3 regions of the Alkalihalobacillus phoenicis genome follow, and region 3 is predicted to be linked to each of the others. Evidence: riboswitches for the same ligand, from Rfam matches in the RefSeq annotation. Region 3 holds a riboswitch; each other region holds the start of a gene.
The links. A riboswitch is a leader RNA that binds a small molecule or an ion and turns the genes downstream of it on or off. The one in region 3 is predicted to bind cyclic di-GMP.

Region 1: linked by a shared signal. The riboswitch ahead of AA0017_RS00230 (EAL domain-containing protein) and the one ahead of AA0017_RS02965 (type II secretion system protein) in region 3 are both predicted to bind cyclic di-GMP.
Region 2: linked by a shared signal. The riboswitch ahead of AA0017_RS14885 (EAL domain-containing protein) and the one ahead of AA0017_RS02965 (type II secretion system protein) in region 3 are both predicted to bind cyclic di-GMP.

The regions. Positions count from the first base shown of each region.
Region 1 is NZ_CP154853.1:50,182-60,880, forward strand. Features, by position in the region: gene AA0017_RS00210 (response regulator transcription factor) at 314-934, shown strand; gene AA0017_RS00215 (flagellin) at 1,314-2,951, shown strand; gene AA0017_RS00220 (hypothetical protein) at 3,031-4,095, shown strand; gene AA0017_RS00225 (hypothetical protein) at 4,360-4,599, shown strand; cyclic di-GMP riboswitch class II at 4,935-5,018, shown strand; gene AA0017_RS00230 (EAL domain-containing protein) at 5,141-7,225, shown strand; gene AA0017_RS00235 (PilZ domain-containing protein) at 7,260-7,631, shown strand; gene AA0017_RS00240 (YjfB family protein) at 7,674-7,985, shown strand; gene AA0017_RS00245 (flagellar protein FlaG) at 8,105-8,479, shown strand; gene AA0017_RS00250 (flagellar hook-associated protein 2) at 8,615-10,138, shown strand; gene fliS (flagellar export chaperone FliS) at 10,220-10,624, shown strand; gene AA0017_RS00260 (hypothetical protein) at 10,624-10,699, shown strand, end outside.
Region 2 is NZ_CP154853.1:3,138,643-3,149,341, reverse strand. Features, by position in the region: gene AA0017_RS14910 (hypothetical protein) at 1-925, shown strand, start outside; gene AA0017_RS14905 (hypothetical protein) at 870-1,610, shown strand; gene AA0017_RS14900 (AAA family ATPase) at 1,607-3,919, shown strand; gene AA0017_RS14895 (hypothetical protein) at 3,897-4,805, shown strand; one part of gene AA0017_RS14890 (IS3 family transposase) at 5,016-5,292, shown strand; one part of gene AA0017_RS14890 (IS3 family transposase) at 5,292-6,178, shown strand; cyclic di-GMP riboswitch class I at 6,349-6,435, shown strand; gene AA0017_RS14885 (EAL domain-containing protein) at 6,528-8,699, shown strand; gene AA0017_RS14880 (AraC family ligand binding domain-containing protein) at 8,825-9,589, shown strand; partial or broken gene AA0017_RS14875 (iron chelate uptake ABC transporter family permease subunit) at 9,574-9,723, shown strand; gene AA0017_RS14870 (SMI1/KNR4 family protein) at 10,101-10,640, shown strand.
Region 3 is NZ_CP154853.1:659,783-670,481, reverse strand. Features, by position in the region: gene pilM (type IV pilus biogenesis protein PilM) at 1-322, opposite strand, end outside; gene AA0017_RS02970 (prepilin peptidase) at 359-1,120, opposite strand; gene AA0017_RS02965 (type II secretion system protein) at 1,241-1,681, opposite strand; cyclic di-GMP riboswitch class II at 1,771-1,854, opposite strand; gene AA0017_RS02960 (type II secretion system F family protein) at 2,047-3,255, opposite strand; gene AA0017_RS02955 (type IV pilus twitching motility protein PilT) at 3,255-4,295, opposite strand; gene AA0017_RS02950 (GspE/PulE family protein) at 4,311-5,978, opposite strand; gene AA0017_RS02945 (type IV pilus modification PilV family protein) at 6,177-6,617, shown strand; gene AA0017_RS02940 (hypothetical protein) at 6,614-7,081, shown strand; gene AA0017_RS02935 (hypothetical protein) at 7,078-8,625, shown strand; gene AA0017_RS02930 (hypothetical protein) at 8,689-9,558, shown strand; gene AA0017_RS02925 (hypothetical protein) at 10,517-10,699, shown strand, end outside.

The sequences.
Region 1 (10,699 bases), 610 kb from region 3:
AATAGATTAATACTTTTCTAATAAAATATTAGAGTATTAATAAAGCGCAACTAATTGGATGATTTTGTTACAAATAATGGTATTTTAGGGGTGATTAATACTTGTAATTTTGCTTTTTGTTCTAAATAATGAACAAGTTGGGTCTATCTATCTATGAAAAAGACCTATTCACACGTACTTCTGTTAGTAGTACATTCATTATATTAAAGTGTGATGGTAAGAATGAGACTTAGGGAGTAGTTGGAGCCATAATCGCGATAGTGTTTTAACTTTTTCGAAAATATATATTAGGATAACAAGGAGGAGAAGGCTAGTGGATTCAGTACAATCACTGCGAGAACGACAAGTTAGTATATTATGTAGCGATAGAAGCTTAAAAACGAAGCTATATACAGAATTTATTAATGAATCCAGCGGGTCAGTCCAGATTATTTGCCATAGGGAATTAGAGACAATCATTGAGAATGTAAGCATAAAAGATAATGAGCAACTGTACGTCATCTTATTTGAAGACCAAGTGAAGTATGTTCAAAAACTATTACTGAAGTTTTCAAAAGTCCACATTTTCGAGTATTCCATTAACTTCTGCAAACTCATTCAGAAACTCCACGCCGCAATGTCTTGCCAGCAATACATTGACCAAGCGTATCAGCAGGAAGTCTTAAAAACGGTCCAACAGCACTCAGGCTCAGAAATAGACACAGAGTTATTCAGCCTAACAGCAAAGGCAAAAGAAGTGTTTACAGAGACGGAAAGCATCGTGCTTAGTTTAATGATTGAAGGTTGTTCCATTAAAGAAATCGCTGAAAAGATTTACCTATCTCCTTACACCGTAACAGGGTATGTAGAAGCGATAAAACGAAAATTAAAAGTATCAAGCAAACTCCAATTAATTAATCGAATGTTCAAAAATGGTTATGTCAACAGAGGCTAAGTTTAACCGATAAAATCGAATAAATAGATTGAAACGTAATCTAGACATTGAGGGGGGGAATCTCTTAGTGTCTTTTTTTTCAATATATAGAAAAAAGCAGAATTTGACAGCGTAACGAAATTATAAAAAGACTCATAAAAACGTGCATCATTTCACGTTCGACAAGAAAAGTGTGGAACTTAAGACCTATAAAAAATCTATGATAAAAATCATGAAAAAAGTTAAAAAATCACTAAACATCCCAAAAATCCTGTCGATATAAGTAATGTAGAGACAAACAGAAGAAATGTGGCCGGCATTTCAACTGATTCGTTTCAAACAAAAAAACAACATCCAACCACAAGGAAGTGGGCGGAGCAAACTCAAGGAGGAAATTTAAATGATTATTAACAATAATATTCCAGCAATGAATACGTACCGTCAGATGGGTACAAACCAAGCAGCTGGACAAAACTCAATGGAAAAATTAGCTTCAGGTCTTCGTATCAACCGTGCGGGTGACGATGCAGCAGGTCTTTCAATTTCAGAAAAAATGCGTGCTCAAGTTCGTGGTTTAGACCAAGCTTCTCGTAATGCACAAGATGGTATCTCAATGATCCAAACAGCTGAAGGTGCCCTTCAAGAAACACACAACATTTTACAACGTATGCGTGAGCTTGCTACACAAGCTTCAAACGATACAAACGTAGAAGTGGACCGTCAAGCAATCCAAGATGAGATCAGCCAATTAAAAGAAGAGATTGATCGTATCGGTAATACGACTGAGTTCAATACACAGAAGTTAGTTGATGGTTCTCTTGCACAAAAAGCGATTCCGGGCGTTGACAATGCAGCTGTACAAAGTTCGCAATTAGGTAATCGCTCAGCTGCTGAAATAGCAGCTTCATTTACTCCAGGTGCAGATGCTTTAGATACTTTAGTCACTAGCACGGAAACAATTACAGTTGATGGTGCAAGACTAGACATTGAATTTGATGCGGCTACTTATGCAGCTCTTGAAGAAGATGGAGAGGGATTAGCATCTCAATTACAAAATGATATTAATGCAGCAATTGATGCCTATAACACAGCAAACGGTACAGATATTCAGCGTGTGGCTGTAGGGTTTGATAATGATGAATTTACAGTTACTTCTGGATCTCAAGGATCAGCATCTACAATTACTGTAGAAGCAGGTATTGAAAATGGATTATTTGATACACTTAATGTGATTGCAAATGATGCTGTAAACCCAGTTGCATCAGAGTCTGGTACTGAAGGTTTATTTAGTGTTCAAGGAGCGGCTGGAGTAGGTGCAGTTGGGACAGGTGACACTTCTACTGTAACTATTGATGGAACGGAAATTAGTGTTACTTGGGCTGAAACTGGTGGTGCCGATCCTGATACAGGGGATTTAATGACTGATACGGCAACAGCAATGCAAGATGATATTAATAATGCAATTGCCGCTTATAATCAAACTGTTCCAAACGATAAGCAATTATCAGATGTGTCTGTAACTGTCAAAGATGGCGCTTTTGTTGTACAAAGTGGGTCTGAAGAAGCTAGTAGTAGTGTGAAATTTGATAATAGTGATGCTTCTCAATTATTAGGTCTTGCTGGGCAGAGCAGTACTGCACAAGGTGGCGGAGTTAGCTTCCAAATTGGTGCTAACCAAGGGCAAAATATTAAGTTAACAATTGAAGATATGCGTGCAGACGCTCTTGGAGTAGCTGATGTTGATCTTTCAACTCGTGAAGGTGCAGAATCAGCAATTACTAGCATCAATAGTGCGATTGAGTCTGTATCTAAGCAACGCTCTTCTCTAGGTGCAGTTCAAAACCGTTTAGAGCATACAATCTCTAACTTAAACAACTCAGCTGAAAACTTACAAGCTGCGGAATCTCGTATTCGTGACGTAGATATGGCGAAAGAAGTTATGGAGATGACAAAGAACAACATTCTTTCTCAAGCTTCTCAAGCAATGCTTGCACAAGCGAACCAAGCTCCACAAGCTGTATTACAGTTACTTGGATAATTTTAATATTTAACTTAAGGGAGACTCTAGTTATGCTAGGGTCTCTTTTTAATAAATTTTAATTGGAGTTGAAGGATATTTGGTTTTAAAATTAACAGATACAAAGACTTTAGCAGTTAAAGAATTGTGTTATGAATGTATTATGGGTGATAGAATTACTGAAATTCCAAAAGAACAATTCTCATTAAGTGTTGGTAAGTTAGCAACAGGGATAGGACGTACTATAATTTCACAAAATATTAATTGTTCTAATCAAAGGTATATTACGCTTAGTGCATTATATTTACTTAAAGCATTAGTTTTGGATTCAAATACAAAGTTATTATTAATGGATGAAGCAAAACAATATTTGAGAGATTTCTCTCTCACTGGTAGAATAGGGGAAATTGCACAAGGAATAAACTATATATTTTTTCAAGAGAGACTAAACTATATAGAAATAATAGATTACTATGAGTTTATAAAAAACCATACAAATGCTAAGCCTAAAGGTTCTCCTGATTTTATTATGATGACTTCATTGGGGCAATATGTCATTCTTGAATCAAAAGGAAGTTGGATTAATCATCAAAGAACGAACCTTAAAAGTACAATTAAAAAAGGGTTGGAACAATGTCAAAAGGGGAATATGTGGTTAGAAGATAAACTCAAGTTCTTAATGGTCTCTAAGGTTTACACTTCTGTAGTTCGTTTAAAAGATGATATTAATAAACAGTCGGAACTTATTTATGTTGACCCAAAATACAATGATAAAGTTAATAAGAAACCTGAGATTACTTTATTACACTATTCTACTTGGTTTTATTTTATTGGATTGAATACTATTGCAGTTAATTTAAAAGAACTTAAGTGGCTTAATTCTAATGATATTAAAAATATTAAACTAACTCAGGAACAGATTAATGGAATAGAATTTGTTTTATTTGATAAGACATCTACGGTAAGTAATTATCTAAATTGTCTATTTGCGTGTGAATCTAAAAGAATAAATATTCAATTTGGTTTGAGTAAAAACATTTGGGATTTTCTTTTTAATGGCAAAGGGTTTGAAGACAATGAGCGGAAGGAATTATTTAATTTAAAACCGTTCTCAGGAAAAGAATATGAGTTATTTAGAGATGGGACAATAATTAAATATAATTAGATTGACTGCTTTGGGATGAAGCTCCAGCCACTTTCAGAAGGTTTTTTGATAAGAAAAGAACAGTAGAATATGGATGAGTAATACTTAGAGTGGCCAAGTGAGGTTACTTTGTTTCTTTTTGAGCAAGTGAGCAATTTTTTGCTAGTACAATTGAAAGTGGTAAAATCTTATTGTGAACCTTTATTAATTATTCTATTGTTTTTACCGATCTATAATAGAATAAATCATAAATTCCGCAGCTAGCCACTCTAGGAGGACATATAAATGAACAAAGAAACCCAAGAACATAAAAAATCCCTAGAATCTCAACTACAATACGCAAAGCAACAAGACCAAATCTTAGCCAAAATAGAAGAAAAACTCCATAAAATGAAAGGAATAGCCGAATTCGCCCGTGATTTTCAGCTATCCATAAATGAAAAAAACAAACTAAACACCCGATTAAACGAATTAAAAGAAGAAGTATCTCTACTAGAGAAACAATTACAGCCTATTGTCCATTAGAACTGGAAGCTATAACTATCTCATTATTAGCAACAACCTCAAAGGCCTACTAAGTGAAGTCACTTATTGGGTCTACCAAAACGGAGCCAGCGGAATGCCTGGAGACTCCTGTGGGAATAGTGAAGGACGGGAGACCCCACAGCGATGAGCGAGGAGGCTCCCGACTCACCCGCGGAACGCGTAGGGCATGTAGCTGGCGGAGTAAACCAACTCCACCTTTTCTCGCTTTTTAGTATTCTCAAACTTATCAAAAAATGTTCACTGAATATCAATTGATCTTTAGTTTTTTAGTCCTGTAATAGAGTTAAGGATATTAGAGGATCTAGTAAAATATACATAGATTTGGGAGCGAGGAATGGCTATTTGTATGTGGGCACTTAAATAGCTGGGAGCGAGTAGTGCAACCGACCGTCAAGTTGAGGGTCTTTTTTTTATTTAAACAAACAGAAACAAGAGGGCAATTTGCTTTTGTCATTGCTTTTATTTTACAAAGATGATTACTTGGGGAGCTTTCTTAGAAAGAACATATGGGGGAATTCAAATGGTGGAGCAACAAGTAAGTTTAAAGGAAGAGGTTTTAAGGGAATTAAGAGATGTCAAATATGCGTTGGACCAATCCTCGATTGTGGCATTGACGGATCAGCGTGGTGTGATTCTTTATGCCAATGAGCAGTTTTGTAAAATTTCTCAGTATTCATTGGAGGAACTACTTGGTCAAAATCACCGTATTTTAAATTCAGGTTATCATACTGCTACTTTTTTTAAAGAAATGTGGAAAACGATTGCAAGGGGAGACACGTGGAAAGGGGAAATACGAAATCGGGCGAAGGATGGTTCTTATTATTGGGTCGATACGACGATTGTCCCTTTTTTAAATGAACAAGGAAAACCTTATCAGTATGTTTCTATTCGAAACGATATCACGATCCAAAAACAGATGGAAGAAGATATTCGCAAAAGTGAAGAGAAATATCGCTTGATTACCGAGAATTCCTCTGATCTAATTGTGACGCTCGATTCAAACATGAATGTGCTTTATTGTTCGCCTTCATCGATTCCGTTTTTAGGGGAGCGTCTAGAAGGAGAAGCCAAGACGAATTTACTCGATTGGATTCATATAGAAGACCGCAAACATTTTAGTGAGGGAATGTCCCGAATGAGTGGGGCGGAATGGACATCTACTGAATTAGAATTTCGGATTCAACGAAAATCAGGACAGTATATTGATGCGGAAGCGAAGTTAAATCCGATTTATAATGAGCAGGAAAAAAGTGAGTATTTTTTATTAGTGATTCGTGATGTGACCGCGCGGAAAAAGAATGAACGCTTAATCTATCAATTGGCCTATCACGATACATTGACAGAATTGCCAAATCGTCGTTTTTTTATTGACCGCTTACGGAAAGAAATACAAAACCTGAAGCACTCCCACCTCCAATTGGCGGTTTTATATATCGATGTTGATAAATATAAATACATCAATGATTCATACGGGCATGAGGTCGGTGACTTAGCCTTAATTGAAGTAGCTAAGCGGATTAGGCAATGCCTGCGTTCTTCTGATATCGTCGCCCGAATTGGCGGAGACGAATTTACAATTTTACTTACTAGTTTATCTAGCAAAAAAGAAGTAGAGGTCGTTTCACAACGAATTATTGAGAGCTTTCGAGACCCTGTTGAAATTGGAGAAAGAATGGTTGAACTTTCGTGTAGTGTTGGGATTTCCCTCTTTCCTTCTGACGGAAATAGTGTCGATGAATTGTTAAAAAGAGCGGATATTTCCCTTTATACGGTCAAAGCACAAGGAGGAAATAACTTTCTTTTCTTTCATTCCGATATGGAAGAACGCTCATTGGAACGAATTTTGATCGAAAATGAGCTACGGAAGGCGATTCAGCAAGAGCAGTTTTATATAGAGTATCAGCCTAAAAAAAATATCGAGACAGGAGCTTTAATTGGGATGGAAGCCCTTGTCCGTTGGGAGCACCCAGAATTAGGCAGGATTGCCCCGAATAAGTTTATTCCGATTGCAGAAGAAACTGGTTTAATAATCCCACTTGGTGAATGGGTCCTTAGAGAGGGTTGCAAGCAAAATAAAAAGTGGCAAAACCAAGGGCACTCACCTTTAACATTATCGGTCAATTTGTCGACCCGCCAATTCTCGCAACCGAATTTAGCTGAGAAGATTAAAATGATCCTTGATGAGACCGAATTAGATGCAAAATGGTTGGAATTAGAAGTGACAGAAAGTATTATGATTGATTTAGATAATACGGTCCAGACGCTTCAAGAAATTCGCGATTTAGGTGTTCATATTTCAATTGATGATTTTGGGACTGGCTATAGCTCGTTTAGTTATATTAAACATCTTCCTGTCGATACGTTAAAAATCGATGCGTCCTTTATACGTGACATTCATGTAAATAAAGAAAGCTTGGCGATTGTTAAAGGAATTGTTGATATTGCCCAAGCATTAAATATGAATGTCATCGCAGAAGGAATTGAAAGCCAAGAACAGTTGATTAGTTTAAGTGAACAAGGCTGTAGCCAAGGGCAAGGATTTTTATTTAGCCACCCTTTATCAAACAATGAATTTGAAGACTATTTGAATGCCCAACTAAATTAGTTGAAAAGAAATATTTACATAAGGGGTGTGAGGAATGAAATATCCAGCCGATGGGATTTTTAAACGGAATGAAGGGTTTCGATTGCTTTTTAAAGAGCCGCTCGTTGGAACGATGAGTATTAAGAGTATTCAAGGTATAGGGGTGGAAAGTAATACAGGAGCGATTCAAATCATCGATATGAGTTTAAAAGGGATGAAAATCATTTCAGAACTTCAGCTTCCTGTTGCAACGGAAATTTTGCTGAAGTTTATGATTCTTGATCAACCGTTTCGTCTAAGGGGTGAGCTCATTTGGAGGAAGGATCGTCAGCAAAGCTGTATGTACGGGGTCGAGTTTGAGCCACATTCTTATTCGGAAAAAGAGTTATTAGATGCCTTAAAAAAATATGTAGTGGTGAATAAGTAGGTTGTAGAAGAGGACCTTTATCTAGACGGAATGCTGTTTTTTATGTATAATTTACCAAATAAAGAAGGGCGATTGGATTCCATTCGTCTGCGTTTTCAGCGGGTAAGATCATTCAGCCATTTTTGTTTTACAATCAAATGGGAGGGTTCTAAAATCGATATTCCACTATTATCAATCGCTCTAAATCAAGGCAAGGTTCAGCAACAAGTAGGAGTTTCTTTATTAAAACAAAACTTAGGGCAAGCTGAGCAGCAAGGTCAAGCGATCCAAAAATTGATGAGCTCAGCCGATGTAAATGCGGTTGAAAGAGCGGCTCAGCCACATTTAGGTCATTCAATTGATATTAAATTATAGGAAAGAGTTTCCTTCGTGGGAGCTTTTTTCTTTTTTGTGACTATAATAGGCCTTTGTTCCTCTTTATTTATCAAATTTATGTCCGATATAAGTAAAAATGAGACGTGGAGGATACAAAAATGGAGATTAAGCCAACAACTGATGCCTATGCTTTATTTAAAGCCAAACCTGCCAGTGATGATGCCCAATTTAAATTTAACTTTGAAACTCCAACTTCTATTGTGACTAAAGGAGAAACGGAATTTAAGAAAAACTACCAAGGGGCTATTCCTGCAGAAGTATTAATGAAGAAAGTCGATAGTATGAATGAGCTCTTAAAGTCAAATCAAACTTCAGTGAAATTCAACGTCCATGACGATTTAGACCGTGTTTACATTCAACTTATAAGCACGCATACAGACGAAGTTGTCAAAGAAATTCCCCCAGAAGTTTTTCTCGATATGGTCGCCTCCATGTTACGCAATGTCGGATTAATTGTAGATGAACGAGTTTAATCTATTATATAGAAGAAACTAGGAACTGATTCAATTCAGTTCTTTTTTTTGTAAGAGAATTAGGAAGAAACGTAAACAAACAGTCGACAAATACCGATATAGTAAGTAAGAGGAAACAGGTAGAGGAGTGGGAAAATGGGAATTAGAATGGCTGGTATGGCTTCTGGGATGGATATCCAGGAGATAGTCAATAATTTAATGACGGCTGAAAGAATGCCGATGAATAAAATGCTACGCGAGCAACAAACAATCAACTGGAAAATGGAAAGTTATCGCGAAATTAATACAAAATTTAATACATTCCGAAATAATATTTTTGATAACGTCATGCGTGCTTCGAAAATGTTAGCGAAAACAGTCACGAGTTCGAACTCGAATTTGGTGACAGCGACAGGAAATTCGACTGTCGGTAATACGACGATGCGGTTGTCAGAAGTGAAACAGCTTGCATCGGCTGCATCTGTAGCGAGTAGTGGAAGCATCATTTCGGAGGGGGCAGATTTTGATCCTAATAAGCCGATAGGAGAGCAGTCTGGGTTTGCGAACTTTGATGAAGATGATGAATTAACCATCACAACTCATGGCCCCAATGGTCCTGAGACAACGACATTTGAATTTTCAAAGGAGCAATCATTAAATCAAATTTTACAACAGATTAATTCTTCAAATGCTGGGGTCACGGCTTTTTATGATGATGTATCAAAAATGGTGAGTTTTTCTCGTACGGAAACAGGGAAGTTTAATGATGTAACGAATGGAAAAGAAATCGAATTTGCAGGAGATTTCTTTTTAAAAGGGTTAAAAATGGAAGAAGCTGAGGAAACGGGCGGTCAAAATGCTATCTTCACCATTAATGGACTAAAAACACAACGACCTACGAATACGTTCACGATCTCTGGTATGACGATCACCTTAAAAGAAACCTTCGACAACGAAGTCACTTTATCGCCATCGACTAACACAGACGAAGTGTTTGATACGATTAAAGCTTTTGTTGATGAATATAATGAATTGCTTGCCCATGTGAATGGTGTGTTAACTGAGGACAGAAACCGCGATTATCAACCTTTAACTGATGAGGAAAGAGAAGCTTTATCGGACCGAGAAGCGGAGAAATGGGAAGACTTAGCTCGACAAGGCCTTTTGAAAAATGACCCGATTTTACGTAATCAGATGGACCGGTTACGTAGTGATTTATATACTCCGATTAATACGGGTATGGATACAGTCTTTAAGCATCTGTCAGCGATTGGGATTACAACATCTGCTGACTATATGGAACGCGGGAAACTAGAAATTGATGAAGATAAGTTAAGAGCGGCGATTGAAGAGGATGCAGAAGGTGTCTTTAACTTATTTGCGGCTGATGGGGATACGTTTGCCGAGAAAGGTCTGGCAAGACGACTTCGTGATTCACTTGATAATGCGATTACCCAAGTTGCTGAACGCGCTGGAGGGTTGCGCGGAAAAGTCGCGAATCATCAATTTACACTAGGAAAAAACTTAGAAGATTTAAATACGAGAATATCGAACTTTGAAAGACGTCTTGAGCAAAGAGAACAGCGCTATTGGTCGCAATTTACCGCGATGGAGAAGGCGATTCACCAAATGAATTCTCAAGCTGACTTTATTTATGCTCAGCTATTTAATCAAGGATAATTGGTGAATTGTTAGGAAAAAAGTCCCTTAATCGATAAGGATATATTATAATAAAAGAAAGATGAGAAAAGGATGTGTCGTATGGCTACAGCTCAAATGCAAGCAACGTATAAACAAAATGCTTTAAAAACAGCGAGTCCTGGTGAGCTGACTCTGATGTTATATAATGGCTGTCTGAAGTTTATGAAACAAGCTGAAAAAGCCATGGTAGCAGAGCAAACGGAAGCTCGGAACACGGCGATTACGAAAGCACAAAATATCATTCGGGAACTAATGGTTACGTTAAAAACCGATTCAGAACTCGGGATGAATATGATGAGAATGTATGATTTTACTTTGAATCGTCTCATTGATGCAAACGTAAAAAATGACCTACAAGCATTAAAAGAAGCTGAGGATATTGTCGTCCAGTTTCGCGATACATGGAAAGAAGTGATTCAACTTGATCGCAAGCAACGATTTGGTACGACCGGTGGACAAGCTTAATGTCGAAGGTCGTTGAATTAAAGGAACAAGCTGAACTTTTTTTAACAGAAATCAACGAATCATTTCCAGAGCAAG
Region 2 (10,699 bases), 2.4 Mb from region 3:
GATATCTGGTGGAAACAAGATTGCCAGTATTATTCGAAATGTCGAAAATGCGATTCAATTAATGAAAGAACGAGAGCTGGAAATGTTAGCTGACCGGAATGCTTTACCACAACTGGAGCTCATTCATGGGCTGATGGAAGATTTAGATATCAAACTTAAGGAGCGTTTTCGTCAATTCCAAACGATGGAGGAAAGTCTAGTCCTCTCATCCCTTATGCAGAAGGGAACAGGAGTACTTGCGGAAGGAACCAATTTAAGCGTTGGTATGATAAGTAAGTTTTTGAAATTTACACATATGCAGGAAACCCCTCTTTCCTCGAATATCCAACCTGAAAAAGTAAGGGAATTTATTACGAAGATGTTTGCCCCTCCATTAGATTCGGACGTTCCAAATGCCCATCAACTTCTAAGTTTTATGGAACAAAATCAATACGAAGATGAAGCAATTGATGGCCTATGGATTCCGGTGAAATTTGCAGCACCATTGTCACCAATAGCCATTGAAGAGGGGATACATTATCTTGAAACGTATGAACCGATTGAAGCTCCGCTGGAAGAAGAAGAGGAGGAACTCATCTATTCCACAGAGCTCATCTCTGAAGAAGATGTCGAAGAATTATTGAATAGTGCCAATTGGTTAATGATGAAAGAAATGATCGAGACCGAAAAAATAGAAAAGTATATAGAAAAACAAGAAGAGGCACCAATGGAGCAAGTCGTGATTGAAGCGACCTCGGTGAATTGGAGTGACGCTATTAATGCGATGACCGCGATTTCGGCATTAGTTGGAAATAAAAAAATATCGATTTCGAATGAAAAAAAGGGAGCAAGAGTGCCTGTGTATGATAGAGAATGGGAGTGGTTGAAAGATGCAGACAGAGCGAAAGTCGTCAGGAAGCGAACAACGAACAAGTCAGCAGAATGATAATAGGCCAATAACGGAAGAAAAAGAGGAAACAAATGTGAACCCTCTTAATGTGTTGCAATCCTTAAAGGGGGTATTATCAGAAAAGGAAGAGCTGGCTTTTATGAATATCCTGTTTTCTTCCTCTGCATCTATCCGTGGTGGGAATTTTGGTTTGTCTAGAAAAGAAGTGGAAAAGCAATTAGAAATTCAAGGGGACGATAAAGAATTTTATTCCTTTATCACAAGATTAAATCAAGCGGTCAGCAGGTATTTTAAAATTATTTATGATGAACGAAGAGATCAAGTGATTGTGTTGATGCGTGTACCAGCAAGGGCGGCCCGAAACACACTGACAAAAGAAAGCTTAGTGATTCTACTCTATATGTTCTATCAACAAGAGGTCCTTCAGCATGAGTTTACGTTATTTGATCAACTTTTAAATGCGTTTGGGCATGAATCAACGAAGGCCAATCAACGAATTTTAGTTAATCTTGATCCTTTGAAAAAAATCGGTGCAATTGAAGACTTTGAAACTTCTTCTCATGAAAAAGCATATGCTTTAACGGCGATCGGTGTTCACTTGTTTTCGGATTCTTTTTTACGACGCTCAACGGAATTTAGTCAATCCAACCAATTAAATAAGGACGAGGTTATGAAGTTTTTTAAACGATATAATCTTTATCAGGAAGGGGAATCCGAATGATCCCGTGGCGCTTAACTTTTTCAGGCATCCGCGATTATGAGCCAACGCAACTAGATTTGTCCGAGAAAGATCATCATGTCATGATAACTGGACCAAATGGAGCTGGTAAATCAACGATCACATTTTGTATGGGAGCTGTATTGTATTCATCGAAAGTAGATATTGAAGGGTTAAAATCTCGTAATTTACCAGAGCAGCAGACGTGGAGGGGAAAGATTACTCTCCTTTTTAAAAATGAAGGAGCAATGAAAATAGATGCCCCTACCTATATTCAATTTTCTTTGCACATCGTTCAAGAGCCAGGACAACCAATCAAAAAAGAGTTCTATATTTATGCGGGAGAGGAAATCGATCAGTGGGAAGTCCCTGTTAAATTTACCTCAGGAGACCGATTTAATAATTTTACTGCTTATAAAAAGGCACTCGAGCAAAAATACAAAATTGCTCCTGACTTATTTTATTTAATTTGGTACCAGCAGGAAGTCAATCAATTTGCGGTCATGAATCCAGAAGAGCGATTTCGGATCTTCAGTGAAATGCATGGAATCGACCGAGTACAACAAAACTGGGAAGAAAGTATGGAGAAGTTAAAGGATACAAAAGAAACATTAGGCTCTGCTGAGATTAATATGAAACAAAAAAAGCAATTACTCTCTTTATCAAAAAATGCTTTAGACCGTTTTTTGGATAATAAAAAGCGCTTAGAATCGGGTGCTAAGCTTTATATAGAATCTTTATTGCACCTAGAAGTTCATTATCAGAAGGAAAAAGAACAGTTTGAAGATATTATGGAACGAATAAGCAGTGAGATTGAAGAAGAACAGGAGCTTTTAGTAGTTAAAGAAAACGAGCAAGAACAAAATAGATTCGAATTAAAAAAAGGCAAGAGTGAGAATGAGTTACTCTCGCAAAGGTTAGAAACCGAACGAGAGAAAGAGAATCGATTAACTGAAACGATTAAAGAAAATGAAGATATTATAAATCGATTAGAGAAAGAACTATCTGTTATTTTGGAGCGAAAACAATATATTCGTCGAACAGAAGAACAAGTCTACGGTGAATTAGAGGCTTTGAACAGAGCTCAAAAAGAAACAGCTGAGTTATTTAATTTAGTCAAAAAGAGGCTAGATGAAGTGTCCGTTGAATGGCAAGCGGTTGTTGAAGAGATAACAAGCCTTAAACAAGAAATACAAGTTGATAAAGAGGCGGCCCTTACTCACGAAGAGCGATTAGCAACCTATAAGAGTAGTTACGTTGTGCAGAATAAGATTGAGAGATTAGAAAACGAATTAAAGACCAATCGAAACGAACATATTGATATAGAAAGAAGATTAACTGAGTTATCTCAGGAACTAAAACAGTTAGAGCAAAACCGTGATTTATCAGAGAGACAAATAGATTCATTGAATTTTTTTAAAACGAAAAGAATCGAAGCATACCCTCTTCGTGAATTAGTAGAGTTAGATGAACAGGCGAAACTAAAGGATGAACATCGGTTTGATGCGATCAAATACACGATATTTTTTGAAGGGAAGAGCATTAAACCACCAAATGATCTTTATCATGTCCCGCTAATGAAGTTAATTCCTGACCGTTCCGTCACTCATCTCTCTTCGCTTCATTTAAAGATCAAAAGTGGAATGGGTGCAAAAGAGCATTTAGCGATGAAAGCCTTATGGTGGATTGAACAACTGTTTGTCCAAGGGGAAGTAAAGATTGAAAATGGAATCTTAGTTGATTCATTAGGATATAGAGGTCCGCAAGAAAAAGAGCGTTTTATTTTAAGTGACAAAGCTTTACTGGCGAGAAAACAAGTGGTCATCCAGCAGATTAAACTAGCTAATGAAGACAAAATAAAATTAGATGAGAGCATGGAACAGTCTACTAAAGCTCTCCGGGACTTGAATAGCATTATACATCGTGTGAAGGAATCAGAGGCGTTTATGACGTTGGAAGAAGAACGAAGAGTACGATTGGAAAAGTTAGCTGGAAAGATTGAACAAAAGGAAGTATTGGAGTCCGAGCAAAGAGAGTTGGACGTGAAAAAAGAAAAGTTAATCCATCAGAAAATCGAGCAAGAAAATGTACTGAATGAATTAGAAAAGGAAGAACAGTTTTATAAAGAGCTTGGACAAATGTCAGATAAATACGAAAAGCTTCATAGCTTAAGGGAAAGAACGGCAAGTGATCGAAACGACTTGGACGAGCAAAAGCAACTTACGAAAGAACTGGATCAACAAGAAGAGGCTTTAGAAGCTAAGATTAGACGGTTGGAACGGAAAAGCAGTGGAATCCAAGAATCAAATTGATTCGGTGCACGATAGAATAAAAGCTAAAGGAAATCAGCTCCAAAGCTATCAAGAAGATTTAGAACTAAACAAAGAACAGATAATCAAATGTATCCAAGAGCTGAATGAAATGAAGGGCCTTGTTGCTGAAATTTATGATGAGTGCTCATCTAAGTTAGAAGGTGGGGAGTTATTAACGCTTGCGAAGTTACGTAATAACAGTGAATTAGGGAAAGCTAATTTCGATTGGGCCCGCTCTGAAGATGGGATTGACCCAGCAGCAGAGGCAAACTATGAAACGATAAATGAGGAATATGAGCGATTAGCTAATGAGTATAATCGAACAAAGCTATTGCTTGAGCAAGATACAGCACGGACACAAGAGCTAAAGAATAACCTAGAGATCACGATAAACATGCGAGTTCTAGAAATTCAACAGCGCTTTAAAATGTATATGAATGAATTTCAATTTGAAGGGGATGTTAGTTGGGAATCCTATGAGGACCGAAGACAACGGACACTTTTTAAACTATACATTAAAGCAAGAAAAGAAGGGCATAAAGGAGCCTTAGAGGATGTAAGTGTCAAAGCACGTGGGGGGAAAGTGGGAAAAGGGGTATCTGGTGGAGAAGAATCACTTAGTTCCCTTCTATTTGCTTTAGCACTCCTACAAAACTTACAAACGACCCCAGGTTTTATTGTCCTTGATGAGTTTGATAGTGCGTTAGATGAAAATAGAAAAGTAAAAGTATTTGATTTATATGTGGAACAGTTGCAACGAAAACTCATTATTTTAACGCCAAAGTCACATGAATCAACATACCATAGCCGTTTTTCAAAAGCGTTTATCGTCAAACATGACCCAACTATTCCGAAAAGCAATGTGGTAGGGATTGTGAAGGCTTAAGTATAGCCATACAAGCATATAAATAAAGTAGGGATTACAGAACGATAAATAGCTATCTTAGCAATTGAAAACAATTTATATAAAAAGTGATGAGCACAAAAAGCTACATCACTTTTTTATTATAATAAACTAACCTAAATTATTGGGACACTATAAAACACCTTCGAAATGGTACACTTAAACAAAGTACTAATTCGGAGGTGTTTTTGCATGGGCAAAAACGTATATTCAAATGAGGTTAAGTGGTCAGTTGTGAAAGATAAGATGAGTGGTCAGTTTACTAACCGTGAGATCATGGAGAAGTATGGGATTAAAAATGTATCCCAAATCAAAACGTGGATGAAGTGGTATCGTGAAAATCAGGTTCATCGATTCGAACAACCAATAGGAAAACAATATTCATATGGTCATGGGCCTGACAGTTCAAGTAATGAAGAGAAGAAAGAACGTCAAATGAATCACTTAAAACAGGAAAATGAAATCTTAAAAAAGTATTTGGAGATCGAAAAGGAGTTGAGAAAGAAATCGTCCTCCAACTAGTCCAGACTTTACGAAAAAAATATACAGTATCAGCTATTTTATCAGCTTTAAATGTTCCCAGATCCACCTATTATCGCTGGGCATCTGCGCAATCAGTCGAGTTGTCTAAGGAAGAGGAAACGATTATTTACCTTTGTGAAAAAACAAAGTATCGATATGGTCATCGTAAAATCAAGGAGCTACTAAAACGTGACTATCTGATCAAATTAAACCGCAATACCGTTCAACGGATCATGCAGAAATACCACCTTCAATGTAGAGTCAAGCAAAAAAGAAGGTGGAAAGCTCAAGGGGAATCTGTCGTTATCGCGCCAAACTTATTACAGCGAGAGTTTCACGCAAGCAAGCCTAACCAAAAGTGGGTAACGGATATTACCTACATTCAATATGGTCCAGACACCTTATATTTATCAACGATCATAGACTTGTTTAATAATCAAATCGTTGCTTATAAGCTTTATACTCATCAACAAATCCCTTTGGTGATTGATACCTTGGATGAAGCACTAGAAAAGCGAGGGAACCCTAAAGGAGTCATCATCCATTCCGATCAAGGAAGTGTCTATTCTTCTTATGCTTATCAAAATCGGATAAAAGAAAAGCATTTAGTCAGTAGTATGTCACGCCGGGGAAACTGTTGGGACAACGCTGTCATTGAATCTTTCCATTCGAACCTGAAATCAGAAGAATTTCAGTATGTTAAATTCAATTCTTTGTCTTTAGAAGAAGTAAAGGATCGTGTAGATCAATTTATGAGGTATTATAACGAAGAGCGTATCCAAGAAAAATTAGGCTACCACACACCAATAGAGTTTGGTGATATGGCAGCCTAAGAAGGTGTTTTATTACTGTCTCAAATGACTAGGTCAGTCTATAAACCCAATTTCTTTTATCCCTGAGAGAAGAGAGAGTAATATTGGGAAATTTACATCTTTATAGTTAATTAATGGTTGTTATAGTGGGTAAAAATACCTATAATGTAAGTAGGTATAAAACGGTTTCAAATTGATAAAGGCAAACTCATCGAAAGGTGGGGACGCAAAGCTATAGGGACTAACGGATCTTGATCCTATGTCAGCCAGTTACCGAATTCCCACATTAGTGCTTATTTTTAAAAGTGGCTTGCTCGGTTTCTTCGAGTGGGTCACTTTTTTTATAAAAACGAGAAGGAGGCTCAGGGATATGGTCCAAAAAAGGGATGATTCAAAAGATAATGGAGTGTCAACTAAATATATTCAACAGTTATCATCAAGTTTTGCTATATTGGAAAATATAACAGAAGGAGTTCTGGTCTTAGACGAACATTGGTGTATTATATACGTCAATCATAAAGTTGAGAGGTTTGTTGGGAAAACAAATGATGAGCTTATTGGTAATATTCTTTGGGATTTATTCCCTGAATCAAAAGTAGATAGTAATTTTAGTAAGTACGCACATCAGGCAATGGCAAAACAAGTTCCCGTTGTGTTTGAAGAATATTTTAAACCAGCGAATGTATGGCTAAAAGTTAGAGTGATACCTTGGAATAAGGGGTTAATTTGTTATTCATTTAATATTACTGAGCGCAAAAGCTTTGAGAGATCAATTGATTATATTGCTTTTCATGACTTTTTAACAGATTTACCTAACCGCAGGTATTTTGAAAAGAAGTTACAACAAATAATAGAGGAGTCGAATCAAAACAAAAGCTCCTTTGCTTTGATCTCATTAGATATGGATCGATTTAAAAATATTAATGATACATTGGGACATCATATCGGTGATCAATTAGTCATACAAATGGCTGGAACATTAATTCAACAAATGGGTTTAAAAGGATTTATTGCCAGGCTAGGAGGCGATGAATTTGCCGTCATTTTAGATAAGCAGTTCCAGACCGAAAAAGTGGTAGATAAGATAGTTAAAGATTTTATTACTCATTTAGAAGAATGTCCTTTTAAGATATCTGATCATGAATTTTATGTAACGGTTAGTTTAGGAATCAGTTTTTATCCACAACATGGTACAGATGTTCAATCCTTATTAAAAAAAGCTGATATCGCTTTATATCGGTCAAAAGAACAAGGTCGAGATACATATCGAATTTATCATCCGGACATGGATATCGACAGTTATAAAAGGTTTTCGCTTGAAAAAGACCTGCGTATGGCGATTGAAGGAAACAAGTTAGAATTGTATTATCAACCACGAGTGCAAGCAGATTCTGGAAAAATGATAGCGGCAGAAGCACTTGTTCGTTGGAGACATCCGGAATGGGGGATGGTCTTACCGAAAGATTTTATTTCAATAGCGGAAGAGTCTGGACTTATATTCCCACTGACATATTGGGTTTTACGAACGGCCTGTAAGCAAATAAAAGCATGGGAACTTGGAGGAGCTCCGATTGTTCCAATCTCTATCAATATCTCAGCTCATCAGTTTTCAGCATCAAATTTAATTGATAATATTCAACAAATTCTTAAGGGAACAAAAGTAGATGGGAAATGGATAGAAATAGAGATTGCAGAAACATCTATTTTGAATAACCAAGACTTAGTCGAATCAACGATTGCCGAATTAAAGAAATTAGGGATAAAAGTGTCATTAGATGACTTTGGAACGGGCTATTCTTCGCTTGCTTATTTAACGCAATTTAAGGTAGATGTCTTAAAGATAGATCGGCATTTTATTCGGAATATTACGACGAATGAATCTGAAGCTACTGTTGTAAAGTCAATCATTCGCTTAGGACATGGTCTAGGTTTAAAAGTAGTGGCTGAAGGAGTCGAAACACATGAGCAGCTGACTTTCTTAAAACAGCAAGATTGTGATGAAATACAAGGTTTTATTTATAGCAAACCGGTCCCTATACATGAGTTTGAGAAGTACCTCCGAAAGCCAAAGTTAGCCTTAACTAGTTATGAAATTGAAATAAATTATAAGAATAGAAGAAAATTTTTCCGGATCATTCTTCCTTTTCCTCTAAGCTCACAAATGACGATTATCAAAATAAAAGATAAAGATATTAAATTAGGCTATTCGGAGGTGGTCATTGAAGATATTGGACTTGGGGGGATTTGTTTCTTATCACATTTATGTTTAGCTGTAAATGAAGAGATTATTTATCAATTTGAGACCGAGGTTTTAGGAGAGCATATAAGGGCTTCTGGTTGTATTGTTTGGAGACAAGAGGTGGAGAGGAACACTTACCGATATGGGGTAGAATTTAATCGTGATACGAAGGAAAGTGAACAGTTATTTCAGCTATTGAATCGGCTAGCTTTACAAATGAAAAAGAGTCCACTTGTCCCAAATAGTCGAATTATTGAGATAGATAAATTTAAATATTTTAAAGAGAATATAATGAATAACTAGTCATTTCCAGTATTTAAATGGAGCTTTTCCCTGAGAAAAGCTTCTTTTTTTGGCTGTCATCAAGTAAAATGACTGTTAGATAATGAGAATCAATATCATTTGGATTTTCTTTGAAAGGAAGTTACATGATGTTAACGAAGAGGGAACTGACTCAACTGAAGAATACAATGTTTGTCTATTCTGAGATTCATTATAAACATTATGAGCCGGGTTCGGAAATGAAGCGTAAATATGTTTCAAAGCATACGCTCATTTATATCATCTCTGGAAAAGGACGATTAACTTGTAATGAAAGAACGTATGTCGTGGAGCAAGGGAAGGTCTTTTTGTTAGCTCCCGGACAAATAGTCGAAGGAGTCGTTGATTGTACAGAACCTGTTCGGTTTTATGCCATTCCCTTTTTCTATCAGTGTTTTGGAGGTGGGGCCCCTATGCAAGCGTCTTTCCCATTTTTAGACGAAGGGGAAGTTTCTATTAAAGACACTTCACAAATTCTGACTTTGTTAAAGCAAATCGATGAAAACAAAGAGACCGAAGATCCTTTGCAAGAGTGGAGGCAACGAATTCGTTTTCAAGAAGTGATGTATACCATTGTATCAAATAGGCAGAGACAAAAAGAATGTGGTGACACTCATATAGTAATCGAACGAATCGTGAAATATATCAATGAAAATTATATGAAAGAGATTTCGATCAAGGGACTCGCAGAATGGTTTGGGTTAAGTCCAACGAATTTCGCAAAAATCTTTAAAGCTTATGTTGGGGTGAAGCCGAGTCACTATCTCACGCAAATAAGAATGAAAAGGTCAAAGGAATTACTCTATTCGAATCAACGTCTAAAAGTGGTTGCTAAAAGTGTTGGTTACAACGATGACCAACTGCTGCTTTAGTCGGAGCGTTGTTAATGATTTTCGCTGATATGATCGGTAGGATTTTTCTGTCCCCTTCTGAAATCCCAGCCGGAATCGTTGTATCCGCGATTGGAGCACCGTATTTTATTTATTTGTTGATGAAGAGTCATTGAGTACGGAAGCGAGTGTGGCGTGTGGATATGCGATTATATGTAACGTAAAGTTTGTGATCCTGAGATTAGGGTACGGATAAAGGGTTATAGGTAATGAAAAACATGTGACCCCAAGATTAGGGTACGAATAACCGATTTTATGTAATAGAATATTCGCAATCAAAAGATTACAGTACAAATAACATACAGTCTCTGCAAATGATTCGCTCCAAATAGCCATTAACTTACTGATAATAGTTAATGGCTATTTAAATCCTGCGAACGGTGTTTCATGGATTCATACTGAACTGACTATTAAATTAGCAAATAAAAAGAGGAATTTTAGAATGTTTTCAGAAGGTATTTATGAAAGTTTTCATATGGGGAGGGGAATGAAGATGAAGGAGTTGAGGGTAGAGGATGTTTTGAAAGCATTAAAACTAAGATTAGATGAAAATAACTTATTACATGTCCACCGTACATCAGAAGTGATACCTAAAATGGGCTTTATATTTAATGAACCTATTACTCATCATGAGTTAGAACATTTAATCTCCAAGTATAATTTAACTTTACCGCAAGAATATAGAGATTTTCTATTAGTACATAATGGAGCAAAGTTTTTTACTGATGAATATGGCGATTCTTTTAGTTTATATTCAATTGAGGAAATGATTCATGAAAAACATTTAATGGAAGGTTATTGTGATATTCATTACTTTTTGAAAAGCTGTTACCCAATTGGATATATGACGGATTTCGGGACATTATTACTTGATCATTCTAAAGGGAAGCAAAGCATTAAAGGAAATATGCTCTTACATTCGATTGAAACAATAAACCTGAATTGTGATTTAAAAACTTGGTTAGAAAGAATGATAATAGCTCAGGGGGTAGCTTATTGGGAATGGTATTCAAAAGTGGTTGAGTTTGATTAGAGGGAAAAAGTGAAAATATGGCTCGTTATGTAATGGTGTAATACTGTCAACGTGGAACA
Region 3 (10,699 bases):
GATAAAGTTGTCCTTTAATCTCTTCCTTACTTAGACCTTTTTTAACTTGGTGACGACGAATAATGAGCTGACTGTCAGGAATACAAATTTGGATTTTTTCGTTTTTCAACCCCCACTTTTCGATATATGGGCTAAGTAACTCTATTAACTCTTCCTCTTGCACAATTAATCCGTCATGGATAAGCCCTGCTGGTAAAATAATCTCATCGATTGTTGTAATTGATTCATGCTCAGGCTTTGTACTTCCTATGTATCGAATCACATGATCTTTTAAAATCAGGGCATGACGACGCTTTTGTTTAAATAATGATAAAAACCCCATACTGTTCACTCCGAACTTTAATGATCTCTCTTTTTGTTAAAAACCACTTATATGCAAATACCACTGAATCAAGTCATGTCCGTAAAAATAACTGAGTAATGTGCCGAGTACGATAAAGGGACCAAACGGAATCGGTTGTTTTCGCTTTATTTTTCCAGTTAGCATCAAAACTCCACCAATCGCCGCACCAAAAAAACAGGAGAAAATAAACGCTAACAAAACCAATTCAAAACCAAGGGTTGCACCAAGAAGGGCGAATAATTTCACATCGCCACCGCCCATGCCGCCTTTACTAATGACAGCGATTAAGAGTAATAAACCAAACCCAACAGCCGCTCCTAAAGGTAGCTCCCACCAATGTTCAAAAGGGACAACAAACAACCGAAGCCCGATAAAAAAAGGACTAAAAAAGAGCAATAGCTTATTGGGAATCAGCATATATCGGATGTCCGTCACGATAATAATCATCAATAACGAGATTAATAGGAGAGCGACAAGAAGCTCCAAATCAAACCCGAATTGCCAAAAAGCAAAAACAAATAAAGTCGCTGTACTCAGTTCAATCAGTGGATAAAGCGGAGAAATCGGTGCCTGACAGCTCCGACATTTCCCCCGCAAAAATAGATAAGAGAAAAGCGGGTATAAATCCTGTGCTTGTAAAGTTCGATCACAGCTCGGACAATAAGAACGAGCTCGAGTGAATAAATTTCCGTTAGGCAACCGCAAACCGACTACATTATAAAACGAGCCTAAACAAAGCCCGAGTACCGCTAAATAGATAATGATAAACAGCTCCACACCCGCTCCTCCTTTTTAATGACTAGTTGAAAGATTTTATGGAAAAAGCCTATCTGTAAGGATAGGCTTTTTGTCTTTTATTTTAAGACTATTACTATTATATAGATTAAATTTAGTTTACTATTCGGTAGTGCACGCCTCTCTACCTAATGAAGTAAGCTCTTGAGAAGTTTTCTCGTTTATTTCACATTCTCCTGAAAAATTAATAGATACAGCATCGGCACCATTTGTGCCAGCCCCAACAGTCACTGTATAATCATCAATGTTACCATCTTCACTAGTATCCCAGGGATCTGTAACAACTCCTCCATCTAAGTAATCACCTAAAACATTATGAGCTAAATCTCCTGACGCCCCACTAGTCCCAGCCTTATACAACGTCGCAGCACTCAAAATCTGCTGAGCATTCGCTACCGCTGCATCCTTCTTACTATTCTCAATAATATTTCCAATACTCGGAATAGCAATAGCTGCAATGATCCCTAAAATAACAACGACTGCTAGTAATTCAACTAATGTCAATCCTCGTTCGTTTTTTACTCTTTGTAATAACTTTTTCATCCTTTTTTCCTCCTCATAATAATTGGTATTGTTTTTGATGCTAAGATTGTGTTTGTAATTGTCCATACAAAAAGGCCAATTACTTTATTTACAAACTTGGCCGGTTGCACTACTTGCTCCTGACTATCCAAGTGCCCACATACAGATAATCGATCAACACATCCAATTTTATAAGTTGTTAAAAAAGCTATTAAACCATTAAGAGTTAGCTATTTTAATTTGTTTATTCAATATATCGAACAAAATGAATCTAAGAGAATCTTATCTAAATTAGGTCTATTTGTCTAGTCTTTTTTATTCAAAAATAAAAAAGATTGACTGCCTAAGATAAAGCTTTTTCCGCTTATCTTCATCACAGAAGTTTTTTACCCAATATGTTGAAAAAGAGTAAACATCGGAATGATTATCGCCATGACGATTGTACCGACAATGACGGCTAGTCCTACAATCATGACGGGTTCGATAAACGCTTTTAATTGGTCGGTTCCGGTATCGACTTCAGCTTCGTAATAATCTGCCACTTTTTCCAACATCGTATCCAAAGTACCAGTTCTTTCGCCTACTGTTATCAGTTGAGTAACGAGTGGCGGGAACACCCAATGAGCTTTCATAGGAACAGCAATCGATTCTCCTTTTTCGAGATGAAGGCGAGCATCTTTTAAGACTCGATTCACGACCTCATTATCAACAATTCTTTCCACAACCTCAACGGCATTTATAATCGGCACCGAGCTAGCAAAAAGAGAACTTAAAAGCCTTGTAATTCGGGCTAATACTGCTTTTTGAACAAGTTTCCCAAGTACAGGAATTTTCAAAATAAATAGATCAAAATAATAGCGATATTTCCGATCATTTTTAACCAAGACGAGCATCGTTCCGATTATGATCCCCATTCCTAACAGAAGCCACCAGAATTCACTAATCATTTCACCAGCTCTCATGACAATAATTGTAATTAACGGGAGTTGCTGATTCATGTTGGCAAACATACTAGCAAACATCGGAACGATAACGGTTAAGAGAAAAACAACTACTACTAACGCAAATAAACTAACTACGAGTGGATAGGTCATCGCGGCAGTGATTTTTTGTTTCGTTCGATACTGCTTTTCATAATCATCGGCAAGCCGTTCTAAAATATCATCGAGATTTCCACCCATTTCTCCGGCATAAACCATATTCACAAATAATTCTGGAAAAATCGCGGGATGCTTTTTCGTTGCTTCTGATAAAGAGATTCCACTGTTTACATCCTCTGTTACCCCTGCTAATGCTCCCTTTAATGCCTTACTCGTCGTTTGCTCAGCGGATATATTTGTCGCCGCAACGATCGGAATTCCAGCTTTTAACAAAGTGGAGAATTGCCGTAAAAACAAGACAAAATCTTGAGTTTTAACTTTTTTTAACCCGAGATCGAGCTCTTTAAATAATAATTCATTTATCGGATCAAGCTGCAGGACGATAACCCCTTGCTCCTTTAGCTGAAGTCTTGCCTCTTTTATCGTTTTCGCTTGTAGTTTCCCAAGCACTTTTTCTCCATTCACTTTTTTTCCTTGGTATGAATAAAGCCCCATTAAACCGCTCCTTCAGTCAAATAAGGTAAGACCGTTTCTTTGCTAACATGATTTTCTTTAATCAGTTGATTAATTGACATCTCTAATGTATGCATCCCTTGAGCTCGGCTCGTTTGCATTACACTGCGTATTTGGTAAATTTTCTCATTACGAATTAAATTACGTACTGCCCCATTGTTTATTAAAATTTCCGTTGCTGCGACTCGGCCTGAAAAGTTTTTTTGCTTAAATAAACGTTGGGTAATGACCCCTCTTAACACCGAGGCAAGTTGAATTCGGACTTGAGCTTGCTGGGTATGAGGGAACACATCAATGATCCGATCAATCGTTGAAGCCGCATCGGTTGTGTGAAGAGTCCCTAACACAAGATGCCCGGTTTCTGCAGCCGTTATCGCCGTGGCAATTGTCTCATTATCTCGCATCTCACCGACGAGAATGATATCCGGATCCTGTCGTAAACAACTTTTTAACCCGTTCGCAAAATTATTCGTATCTGACCCAACCTCACGTTGATTAATCACACATTTTTGGTGTTTATGTAAATATTCAATCGGATCTTCTAATGTAATAATATGACGGTTAAAGTTCCGGTTCACATAATCAATCATCGATGCCAATGTCGTCGACTTCCCACTACCAGTTGGACCTGTTACTAAGACAAGGCCGTGCGGTTTTTGGGAGAGCTCCTTTAACACATCAGGCATATTCAACTCTTCTAAACTAGGTATGGACGTTGGGACAACTCGAATCGCTAGGCAGACACAACCACGCTGATAATAAGCATTCACACGATAGCGGGATACGTTTGCAATCCCATAGGAAAAGTCTAAATCCTTCTTCTCTTTAAATTGCTCCCAGAGATTCGTTGGGATTAACGCTTTCGCCATATCTTTTGTATCATCAGGCTTTATCATAAGATCATTCGCTTTTTGTAACTCTCCATTTATACGAAACATGGCTGGAATCCCAACTGTAAGATGAATATCAGAAGCCCCTTTATCAAAAGCTTCCGTCAACAACCTCTCCACTTTTTTCTTCAATTTCCCCCACCCCCATTAATGGTCAAAAGCTACCTTTAATACTTCTTCAATCGTTGTATATCCAGCTTCGACTTTTCTTAAGCCATCTTCTACTAATAAAACCATGCCTTTGTTTTTCGCTTCTTCCCTAACTGCATGTAATGATTGCTGATTCATCAAAAGTTCTCTTAATCCTTGGTCCAATTGGAAGAGCTCATGAATCGCCATTCTTCCTTGATAACCACTATCATCACAAGCAGGACAACCTTTTCCGCGATAAATCTTATTAGTCACGATTTGATATTTTTCTAATAGTTCTTTTTCCATGACAGTCGGTTCATAACTCTCTTTACAGTGACTACATACTTTCCTAACTAAACGTTGCGTAACGACACCCGATAAAGCCGAGACAACTAAATAAGGCTCCATTCCCATATCGATCAACCGCGGAATTGAAGCAATCGCATCATTCGTATGTAAAGTACTAAAAACGAGATGTCCCGTTAATGAGGCACGAATCGCAATCTCTGCTGTTTCTTTATCACGAATTTCACCAATCATCACAATGTTTGGATCTTGCCTTAAGATTGAACGTAATCCGGTCGCAAAATTAAGTCCAAATTGGTTATTCACTTGTACTTGATTAATACCTTCAAGCTGATATTCAACTGGATCTTCAATCGTCACAATATTGCTTTCTTCTTTATTAAGATGCTGAAGGGCTGTATATAATGTTGACGTTTTCCCTGAACCTGTCGGACCTGTTAAGAGAATTAATCCCGATGGTTGCTCGATTAACTTACGAAAAGTCGCTAAATTATATCCATTAAAATCTAATTCCGATAAATTCAAGACGAGCTGACTTGCGTTTAATAAACGAATCACAATCTTTTCACCAAAAATCGTCGGCAAGGTGGAAATACGTAAATCCATCACTTCTCCTTCAATCGAAAACTTCGTCCGACCATCTTGTGGCAAACGATTATCGGTAATGTTTAAGTTCGCCATAATTTTAACCCTTGCGTTCAAAGCGGAATGAATCCCTTTTGGAAACGTACGAACAGTCTTTAACCGGCCGTCAATACGGTAGCGAATAAACACACGATTTTCAAATGGTTCAATATGAATGTCACTTGCCCGTTGTTTATGTGCTGAAAACAATACTTGATTGACGAGCTGAATCATCGGTGCCGCTTCGTCCGATATTTGCTCATCCACGTCATTTAAATCCTTTTCTGCTTCTTGTGACAGTTCTTTAACGACTGAGCTATCAAGCTGGTAATACCGCTCAATCGCTCGCACGATCTCTTCCCGTAAAGCTAACACAGGCTCAATTTGAAACGACGTCATCATTCGTAAATCTTCAATCGCAAAAAAATCCATTGGATCGGCCATCGCGACCACAATTTTATTGCCATTTTGACTTAATGGGATCAACTCATTTTTGGAGGCAAAATCTTTAGGTACGAATCGAAACAAGTGCGGTTCAAACGGAAAACGATTTAAACTTACTCGACTAATGCCAAGTTGAACTTCAAGCACATCGACAAGTTGCTCCTCTGTAATTAATTGTTCATGGACTAAATAATTTCCTAACTTTTGTCCTGGCTTCTTGACCGCTAACGCTCGCTGTAGCTGCTGGACCGAAATTAAATTGGCATCAACTAACAAATCCCCTAACCGTTTTCTTTGTTTAACCGCCATTGTTCCAAATCCCTTCATTTCAGTCTTTACTTCCCAGTTAAAAAGAATGATTATTCGCATAAAATTCTATTTATATAAAACTACCTACAAAAATTAAGTTACTTTATATCTAGTTCTTTCTCATTATTGTATAATAAAGAGATTAAATTAGAAAGTAACAGATTTTATTATTTCCATGTCAAAATAAGGGGAAATCTTATGAATTCATTTAGCTTCTCACCTAAAAAAATAATCAACCATTCAAAGGGTTTCACTTTAATAGAAGTCATCGTTTCGTTAACACTCCTCTTAATTTTTGGACTTTCCTTTGCTTTTGTACTCGGTAATGGAATAAAAGCGAGCGAAGTGAATTCTGAAAAAGTAGAAGCGACCTTTCTTGCTCAAAGTGAACTTGAAAAAATCCGTGCTGCACGTGATTTAGCTTTAGGTTCAATAGACAGTGAATTTGACTATGAAAACTATGAATCTAGTACACGTAATGAAGATTTTGTCGTCACATTACAAATAAACCCTCAAAATGAGCATCTTATTGAGGTAAGCGTAACGGTCGCAGCCAAAAACTCCTCAAGTCCACTCTATACAACACCAATTACGTTGATGACGAACTTATTTATCGGTGGTGAGGTGACATCAGAATGAAGAAGATACATAACCAAAAAGGCATGGCCCTCCCAATGGTGCTCATTTTTACAACGGTAGCTTTATTAGGTTTATTGCTTGTTCTTCAAACGTTAACGAGCGAATTTAAAGGAAACTCAATTCGTACGGAGCAAATGACCGCTACTTTTGCCGCCGAAGCTGGGGTGGAGCAAATGATTAGTTTCATTTATGAGGAGCAAGCAAAAGTACTCCAGCTTGAGTCTAACAACTGTATTTTGCCACCTGAATTAACAACTGAAATGAACGGATATTCCCTTTCAATAAATTGTGAAATAAACGCTGAACAACTGTTCATTACAAGTACTGCTACAAAAGGGGAAGAAGAAAGTATTCAAAACATGGTCACCGAAGCTACTTTTCACTTAATCAAACAAGGTAACCAAGTGCAACAACTAGACATTATCAATTGGGAAACAAAACCGAAAAACGGAGGTGCCTCATGAGGAAATGGTGGAGAAATGAACAAGGACTTTCCATAATCGAATTACTCGCTGCCCTCACACTCATTACCCTTATATTCGGAGGTGCAACCTATGTTATTTTCCAACAAAACATCGCCCAAGACACCTTCCAACAAGGAGTAAGCGAACGGATTGAATTACAAGCAGGAATTGCAGAGATGAAGAGAAATATCGAGAATGCGAGTGAGTTGACTAAGGACGGCGAAGTGCTCATTGTAATAAATGGCGAAAGAGCCATTGCGTATAAAATTGAAGAGGGAACACTCATTCAAAACGAAGAATCTACAAGTAAAGTATTATTAAATCAGGCTTACAGCATCGATTTAATAAACAACAATCTAGTCGAAGTAACAGTAAATGAAAGTGAAGAACCAATTCAAATGACCAAGCGGAAGATGACGGTTGTTTTACCAGTGGAGGAAGAAGACGATGATGGAGGAGAAATCGTTTTACCTCCAATCAATGGAACAATTATTTGTAAAGACGGAATAGTAGATTTTTCCGGTAATGCTGAAATGTCAGCGGCTTATGTCAGGGGTGACCTTTCATGTAATCCAACTTCAGGAGTAATTACTCTGAATTGGAGTAAAAATTTAACCATTCACAATGCAACATTAGAAATCATAACAAATGATATAAAAATAAACGGAGCAAATACATTTGAAGTGAAGAATGGGTCTATCATCACAGAAGCGAATATAGATATTACACACCATTCAAATATGTATGTCTCTGACTGGTTACATACATCAGGAGAAATAACACTTCATTCAGAAAACAGTAACCTTTCAGCGGAGAATCTATACGCTACTGATCTAACATTAGACAGTGCCCTCCATGTCAACATTAATAATAGTCTTACTATCTCTAACAAATTAAAATTATTAGCTACTAATTCAAGTATAACTGCAAATGAAATAACTGTTGGAAGTGCTGAAATTCGTGATAAGGGGACTTTAACAAGTAACAATGATTTAACCATTAAGGAAGTATTAACTTTGAAAGAAGATGCCTCTTTAAATTCTGGTGCTTCCATTTATATCGGAGGGCAGACCACTATAAAATTCCGAGGAAAAATTAATAGTACAAAGGATTTAATTATCAAAGATTCTATTAAACTAGCTAATGAAGCCTCACTGAATTCTCGAGCTTCCATTTATATCGGAGGACAGGCCACTATAGAATTCCAAGGAGAAATTAATAGTACAACGGATATATTCTTAACTGAAAAACTGACATTGTATCAAAGTTCTCGTTTACTTTCTAAAGGAAATTTATATGCCAAACAAGGCTTAGAAATACATCCTATGACTACAATAGAAGTAAAAAGCGATGCTTATATAAATAGAGAAATTAAATTGGTGCCAGAAAATAATTGGATGGGAAACACCACTTTTATGGTTGATGGTCAATTAACGTATATTACAATAGTAAACGATGTATTTACACCAAGAATTATTAATGCTGGTCAATTCAACCAAGTAGAGCATTTAAATCTCGATCCATATTTTCCATCTTTTCCTTAATATAATAAAGGGCATGGTATGATAATGATCAGTGATTCCTAATCTCATTTTGGAGGTCTTTCCATGAACATTGTCAATACCATTCCTTTTTTTATGAATAACTATCAGCCTTCTCTTGAATTTTTACGGTCGTATTATGCAAAATATCCTGACGTTTTTACCGAGTATTTTCCGGTTCATTGCAAAAACACAGATGAAAGACTAGAACAAGCCCTTACCAAATATGAGGACTCCCTTCCGACTATTGAGAAAGTGCATGAACATATCATTCCTATAATCAACGAAGTGGCTGCTAAATATAATGCCCAGTTTGGAATTAATTTCCCTATCGATGTAAATCTTATTGTTGGGGCTTTTGGCTCTAATGCCTTTACTCACCGTCAAATTATCCCAAATATTACTTTTTGCCTTGAGCGTTTATCTACTAGTCCTGATGATTTAAGCCTGCTCGTTGCTCATGAGTTTGGGCATCATACACATAATAAATTAACAGATATAGCCGGAATTAATTGGAAAACAAAAGATTGGTTTCATCCTTTTACTACATTAACGCAAGAAGGGACCGCTACTTTTTTATCTAAACAAATCCTCCCTAACAAATTAGATTATCAATATTTAGCTATTGATCACGAAGGTGAAGATTGGTATAACTTTGCCGTAGACAATAGAATTGAATTAATTCAAGCCTTTTACGAAGATTATCAAAAACGCTCTTCTGCTGAGGTCTTTTATGAATGGTTCTCGATTAATGGGGGCAAGCGATATGGACTCACTCGTCTAGGTTATTTTATTGGATTAACCTTTTTTGAAGAGCTAGTGGAGGATTTTGGTAAACAAAAGGCGATCATTGCTTGGCACGAAGAAGACTATTTTACTACAGTTGAAGATTGGTTCCAAAGTTTTAAAGGGGTAGGTTTATTCACCAAACAATAAATAAACCTTAACAACTAACGAGGCCGGGATATAACTAGCTATAGAAATTAGAAAACGAAGATTATTCTGTTCCCTAGTGGACGAAAACATGCGGAGACTCCCGTGGGAAGTAGTCGCAGAGCCGAAATCCGCTGGCCAAGCTAGCTAGTTCGGTGCCTCCCCGTTATCACTGGTGGTTTTGATTACCCTGAACGTGGGGCTGCTAATAATGGCATCGATGGAGTGTATGGCCCAGCCACTAGAGCTAAGTTGTTAGCAGTAATGTAATCATAAAAAAGAGTCCTCCTAGCGGGGGCTTAAAATATTCTTTCTGAAACCACAGCGTTTTTAATTATTCTATTATTATCAAGTGCATCATTTTGTAATTTTTTGAGTATTTAGATAATCAATTAAATAATTTATGAGAGTCAGAGAAAGTATTTAAAAGTCTGGAGAAAGGACAAAAATGTTTACAACACTAAGAATATAATAAGAAAGAAATCTAATGTCTCAGCATTAAAATTGAGACATTAGATTTCTTTACTTATCTTATAAAAGGTTGGTAAAAATAAGAACGTATAAAAGACCTATACAACCAGTGCAGAATAATACTATGGTACCTAGATTAGTAATTTTCTTTTCTACTTTTGCGAATAATTGTAATTTCTTTATATAATGATTTAAAGTGACACCACCAATAAAGAATATAATAAATTCAAGATATTCATAATTTAGCAATGAAACTAAACCATAAAGAAGAATCAAACCGAGAGCAAAATTCGCTAAAGATGAATATACAATAAGTTGCTTTTGAGAAATATTAAACCCCTCCCTTATTAAAGGTACAACAATAATACCATAGTATTCATTTATATTAAATTAATTAAAGTATACTAATTTTTAATATTAATAATAAGCTTATATTCGGTTCACAAAAAAAAGTTAATATTGGTATAATTGCGAAAAAGGAGGATATTTTTTGCGAATCCATAAGTTTTTTACAGTTTTTGTTGCGGTATTTGCTATTAGTTTTGCTGTTACTGGTGACAGAACATCAGCTGCTACGGAAGGAAGTTTACTAGAAATTGGTCCAAGTTGCGTAGATCCAGGTTTTACTGTTGTTAATCAAGGTGTTATAACAAATGCTCAGCTTGGTGAACTT